Regions from separate parts of the Pseudomonas sp. KH_024_B2 genome, predicted to be linked through region 1. Evidence: riboswitches for the same ligand, from Rfam matches in the RefSeq annotation. Region 1 holds a riboswitch; the other holds the start of a gene.
The links. Region 1 has a riboswitch for cobalamin ahead of AC3I0A_RS17040 (CbtB domain-containing protein). Riboswitches for the same ligand answer to the same signal wherever they lie in the genome.
Positions count from the first base shown of each region.

Region 1 (3,104 bases):
GTTCTGCCTGGTGGCCTTCCAGTACGGCAGCGGGCACCAGGGAGCCGGCATAGATGATGACCGGGCAACTGCGGATCAGCCGCTGGCCTTTGATGGTGATCAGTTCCGGGTCGCCGGGACCTGCGCCGATAAAGTAGACGGTCATGGCGGTTTCCTGTGCAAAGTCGTGGCGGCAGCTCTTCAGATGAAGATTGCTCATGATCAAGGGCGGGGATTATCGAGGATTTTACTGAGCAGACGCCAATGCAAAGGTGGCCTGGGCGTATTTTTGTCGCGTGATCAACAGTTTGGCCGGGTTTTGCGCCAGCTGTTCGGCGAGTGCCAAAGCCGCGCTTTCGGCCACGCCGTAGCAGCCGGTGCGTTCAAAGGCGATCTCTGAGCGGTGACTGAGTTGGGGTTCGTAGGCAGCGAGTTGCGCACTAGTGAAGATCGTCAGCGGCAGCGCCAATTGCTCGGCCAGCTGAAGCAGGCCAGGTTCATCGCGTTTCAGGTCGATGCTGGCCAGGGCCCGGATCGCTCGAAGCTCGATGTTATAGGCCTGCAACGCCTGATCGAGCAGCGCCCGCAGCGTGCTGGCGGGGCAGCCACGCTGGCAGCCCAGGCCGACCACCAGGGTCGGCGCTGTGCTGATCGGCGTCATGCGCGTTACTGACCTGCGCTTTTGCGGCGGAACAACCAGGCGCTGATCAGGCCCAGGGCCAGCCAGAACGCCGCGTTGGTCAGCTGCGAAGCGATTTTGAATTGGGCTTCGAGCGCTTCCGGGGCGAGCATCGAATGCACTTCGGGCTGTGGTGCACCAATGATGTGCGGCACGGCCAGAGTCGCCACGCCGAGAATCTTCAGCGCCCAATGCTTGCCGAACACGATCAGCGCGATACCGACGGCGGTGGATGCCGCGGTACCGATCCACCAGATCTGCCGCTGCGCCAGGTCAGCTGCGGCAGTACCCGGCAGCTCGGGCGGCAAGCCCATGGTCGGCGCCAGGCAGAAGGTCGCGTAACCGGCCAGACCCCAGAGCAAACCCTGAGAGGTACGGTTCGGTGCGCGCAGGGTATAGAGGCCGGCGAGCATCAGGGCGAAACCGACCGCCACCACCAGATTGCCACCGGTGGTCGACAACACGCGCTGCCAGCCGTCTTCCGGCCCCCAGGCTTCGGCGTCATGGCTGTGAGCGGCAACAGCGCCTTCAGCATGTTCGTGAACTTCGGCAGCCGGAGCATTTTCGTAGGTTTCCGCCTGGAGAATCAGCGGCGCGACCCAGAAGCTTTGCAGCAGGGTCAGCAACAAGGCGGCGAGCAGCCCGGTGAAACCTGCGGTTTGCGCGATTCGCTTGATCATGTCAGCAGGTCTCAATGGCACGGAAAGGCGGAGCTGTGACGGGTGTCGTGGGCGGCGTTGTGCACCGCTTCGATGTGCGAGAAACCGGCGAAGTACACAAGGCACGCGCCCAGAATCGATGCGCCGATAGCGGCAACCAGGCGTTGGCTCAGGGTGGATGTAGTGCTGCTGGCGTCTGTGTGGCGGGTGCTGGTGATGATCGACATGGCGCTTCCCTCTGATGTGTCAGCGGGTGAATGGAGCGCATGGAAACCCCGCAAGACAGGCATGCAGAGGTCTGAACAGCGCCCGCCCACCGCGGGTTTGTTATGTGTGTGTAGCGGGCCGGTCTCCGGGCTCGCGAGGGGCAGGGCTTGCACCCGAACCTGCAGGAGTCGCCTTCCCATGCCGTACTGCTGGCACAGTGGATCTGACTCTTCACTCGCTTACCGTTGCGGGGGCAGCACCGGACTGATCAAGGCTTTGAGTAAAGCACATGACGCACCGGTTTCCCGTTTCACCCTGTGAAGGGCACCCGTAACAAGGTGTGAAGGAGAACATGAGCAGGGGATGGGCGTCAATTGGCAAGGGTTCTCACCTGTTAGACCGAGGCGTCCCCTTCGCGGGCAAGCCCGCTCCCACAGGGATACTCGGTCAACATGTGGGAGCGGGCTTGCCCGCGAAGGGGCCAGTACAGTCACCACAGATCTCAGCTTGAACATTGACCCGCCCCCCAGCACTGCGTAGCCTTGCGCTTTCGAGGTTCTTCGGTGCTCGATCCGAAGCTAAGAAGGGAACGCGGTCAATGCCGCGGCTGCCCCCGCAACTGTGAACGGTGATGTTCGCTGCCACGCCACTGCAAACCCCGTCCAAAGGGTTCGCGGGAAGGCGCAGTGAATGCCAGGTCAACAAGACCGGCACACCGTCAGCCAGGAGACCTGCCTCGTCCAGATTCTCACTACAACCGGGCGGGGTGATCCGGTGGCGAACTCTTGCGCCCCTATGCGCGCGGTTGTCGTCCCGTATGCCCGCCACCTTGCCAAAGGGCATCCGATGAAAACACTGGCCAAACTTCCCGTCACCATCGTTACCGGCTTCCTCGGCTCGGGCAAAACCACCTTGCTGCGGCACATGCTCGATAACGCTCAGGGTCGGCGCATCGCGGTCATCGTCAATGAATTCGGCGAGCTGGGCATCGACGGCGAGATCCTCAAGCAATGTTCCATCGGCTGCACGGAAGAAGAAGCCAGCGGCCGCGTCTATGAACTGGCCAACGGTTGCCTGTGCTGCACCGTCCAGGAAGAGTTCTTCCCGGTGATGCGTGAACTGGTTGCCCGTCGCGCCGACCTGGACCACATCCTCATCGAAACCTCTGGCCTGGCCCTGCCGAAACCGCTGGTGCAAGCCTTCCAGTGGCCGGAAATTCGCAGTGCCTGCACCGTCGACGCGGTGATCACCGTGGTCGACAGCCCGGCTGTAGCCGCCGGCACCTTCGCCGCGTTCCCGGATCAAGTCGACGCCCAGCGCAAGCTCGATCCGAATCTGGACCACGAATCGCCGCTGCATGAGTTGTTCGCCGACCAATTGGCCAGCGCCGACCTGGTGATCCTCAACAAGGCTGACCTGATCAGCCCTGAAGATCTGGCCAAAGTGCGCCTGGAAGTCGCCGAAGAACTGCCGCCGGCGGTAAAAATCATCGAAGCCAGCAGCGGTCGTCTGTCGCTGGACGTTTTGATCGGTCTGGGCGCCGGCTCCGAAGAGCACATCGACAGCCGTCACAGCCATCA
Region 1 is NZ_CM174502.1:3,673,388-3,676,491, reverse strand. Features, by position in the region: gene cobM (precorrin-4 C(11)-methyltransferase) at 1-145, opposite strand, end outside; gene AC3I0A_RS17050 (cobalamin biosynthesis protein) at 227-640, opposite strand; gene AC3I0A_RS17045 (CbtA family protein) at 646-1,338, opposite strand; gene AC3I0A_RS17040 (CbtB domain-containing protein) at 1,350-1,544, opposite strand; cobalamin riboswitch at 1,644-1,871, opposite strand; cobalamin riboswitch at 2,061-2,277, shown strand; gene cobW (cobalamin biosynthesis protein CobW) at 2,371-3,104, shown strand, end outside.

Region 2 (3,104 bases), 730 kb from region 1:
GGCGCTGAACCGCGCCTTGAAGGATGACTCGCGTGTCGACTTGTCGCTGTTGCCGTTAGGCGATGGGCTGACGTTGTGCCGCAAGCGGTAGGCAATAGCCTTTGTGGGAGCGGGCTTGCCCGCGAAGCGAACACCGAGGTTTTTTAGGCATTACGCGTCATCGTTTTTCGCGGGCAAGCCACGCTCCCACAGGTTATGTGTTCGGCCTCGATTGCTTCACTTGGCCGCCGTGCCGGAGGGATCAATCTCTCAGCCGCGCGCTTCTTTGAGCAGCACGGCGATGCCCGGATGATAGTTGCCGGCTTCATTGCGCAATTTGCGGTAGGCGTAAGGAAAATACCAGGCCACAGCGCAGGTATGTTCCTTTTGCAGGTCGTCGAGCATGTCCTGCAGTTCTTCGGGAGTGGCGCTTTGCTGGGCCTTTTGTGGGGCGACGAACAGGCAGCCAAGCTTCAGATCGCTGGCGTAGCTGATTTTCTTCGCATCACCAGCGATGTCGGCCAGCGCTTGAGTGAGATTCAGGTTGTTGACCCGCGGCCAGCGCTGGGTGGCCTGGAGATAGACCCGTTCTTCCTGGGTGGCGATGAAGAGATCGGCACGCCCGTTGCGGTCGCCGTCTTCCTGCTGTTTTTTGCTCGGGGTCTGTTCCAGGGTAACCATTTCCGCCATCCAGGCGGCAGCCGAGATCAGGCCAAGATTGGCTCGTTCATCGAACCAATAAGGCGATTCGTTATCGCCGCGCACCTGGTTGTAGCGATCGATACAGTCAAACCAGCGCTCCAGCACCGGGCGCAGGAATTCCAGCTTGGGATTGCTGATGATCATGCCTTGCATGTTGCTCACCCTTGTTATTGTGATGATGGGGTTGTGGCTATTTGATATCACTGCTTTCAGTGTGGCACAAGATTGGCGTCAGTTTATTGATCGACGGCACATAATCGCGGGCAGGCGTCCCGGGTTTAATTGACGCTCCACCCCCAACCCTCTAACCTTCGCGACTTGTTTCAGGTGCTCTGTGGCCGAGGGTCGACAGAGTGAAACAGGGAAGCCGGTGAGTGTGCGTTCTTTAACAGAACGGGCAGCGATCCCGGCGCTGCCCCCGCAACGGTAAATGAGTCAAGACTGTGCTTTGTGCCACTGTGTCGTACGTCGACATGGGAAGGCGTGCAGTCCGGGAGTAAACCCACTCATGAGCCCGGAGACCGGCCTGATCCATCCAACGGCATCACGGTGGGCGATGCCAGGCTTATGCCATCTATTTCTATTCCTGCCCCCCATTATCCACCCTAGTGGAGAGCTGCCATGACTGAATCCCCCGATCGTGACGAACGCCATCTGGCGCGCATGCTGCGCAAAAAAGCGGTAATCGACGAGCGTATTGCCAACTCACCGAACGAGTGCGGGCTGCTGCTGGTCCTGACCGGCAACGGCAAAGGTAAAAGCAGCTCCGCGTTCGGCATGCTTGCCCGGGCCATGGGCCATGGCATGCAATGCGGCGTGGTGCAGTTCATCAAGGGCCGCAACAGCACTGGCGAGGAGCTGTTCTTTCGACGCTTCCCCGAGCAAGTGCGCTTTCACGTGATGGGCGAAGGCTTCACCTGGGAAACCCAGGACCGTCAGCGTGACATCGCCGCGGCCGAAGCGGCCTGGCAAGTGTCCCGTGAGCTGCTGCGTGACCCGGCCATCGGCCTGGTGGTGCTCGACGAATTGAACATCGCCCTCAAGCACGGCTATCTGGACCTGGACCAGGTGCTCAGCGACTTGCAGGCTCGCCCGCCGATGCAGCATGTGCTGGTCACCGGTCGCGGCGCCAAGCCCGAGATGATCGATCTGGCCGACACGGTCACCGAAATGGGTGTGCTCAAGCATGCGTTCCAGGCCGGGATCAAAGCGCAAAAAGGCATCGAGCTGTGAGTAGTGATGCACGTCATTGCCCGGCGGTATTGATCGCCGCGCCGGCTTCCGGTCAGGGCAAGACCACCGTGACCGCCGCGCTGGCCCGCTTGCATCGCAATCAGGGACGCAAGGTTCGTGTGTTCAAGTGCGGTCCGGACTTTCTCGACCCGATGATTCTCGAGCGCGCCAGCGGTGCGCCGGTGTATCAACTGGACATGTGGATGGTCGGCGAACAGGAAAGCCGCCGACTGTTGTGGGAAGCGGCGGGCGAGGCTGACCTGATCCTGATCGAAGGGGTCATGGGCCTGTTCGACGGGACGCCGTCCAGTGCTGACCTGGCGCGGCACTTCGGCGTTCCGGTGCTCGCAGTGATCGACGGCACGGCCATGGCCCAGACCTTCGGCGCCCTGGCCTTGGGCCTGGCGCGTTATCAGCCGGACTTGCCGTTTGCCGGCGTGCTGGCCAACCGCGTCGGCACCTTGCGCCATGCGCAATTGCTCGAAGGCAGCCTGACCGAGGGCTTGCGCTGGTATGGCGCATTGTCCCGGGAAACCGGGATCGAACTGCCGAGCCGGCACCTGGGCCTGGTGCAGGCCAGCGAACTGAATGATCTGGACCTGCGCCTCGACGCGGCGGCCGAAGCTTTGGCCGGCAGTTGCGAAGTGGCGTTGCCGCCGCCGGTCGAGTTCGCTGCGCCTGAGGTCGTCGTCGCCGAGCCATTATTGACCGGTGTGCGGATTGCCGTGGCCCGCGATGAAGCGTTCGCGTTTACCTACGGCGCGAGTCTGGATCTGCTGCGGGCGATGGGCGCCGAGTTGCTGTTCTTCTCGCCGATCCATGACCGTGAACTGCCTGAAGCTGACAGTTTGTACCTGCCGGGCGGATACCCGGAATTGCATCATCTGGCGCTGGCGGAAAACGCCACGATGCTGGCGGCGATCCGCGCGCACCACGGGGCGGGCAAGCCGTTGCTGGCGGAGTGTGGCGGCATGTTGTATCTGCTCGACTCCCTGACCGATGTCGAGGGACAACGCGCCGAACTGCTGGGCTTGCTGGCGGGGGACGCGGTGATGCAAAAGCGCCTGGCGGCCTTGGCCTTGCAGGCAGTTGATCTGCCGGAAGGCTCGTTGCGCGGTCACACCTATCACCACTCGCTGACCAGCACCGAGCTTGCGCCGATTGCCCGTGGTCTGAGCCCCAACGGTGGA
Region 2 is NZ_CM174502.1:4,408,194-4,411,297, reverse strand. Features, by position in the region: gene AC3I0A_RS20620 (class I SAM-dependent methyltransferase) at 1-91, shown strand, start outside; gene AC3I0A_RS20615 (hypothetical protein) at 250-834, opposite strand; cobalamin riboswitch at 990-1,225, shown strand; gene cobO (cob(I)yrinic acid a,c-diamide adenosyltransferase) at 1,303-1,914, shown strand; gene AC3I0A_RS20605 (cobyrinic acid a,c-diamide synthase CobB) at 1,911-3,104, shown strand, end outside.
Region 2: another riboswitch for cobalamin. It lies ahead of cobO (cob(I)yrinic acid a,c-diamide adenosyltransferase); the one in region 1 lies ahead of AC3I0A_RS17040 (CbtB domain-containing protein).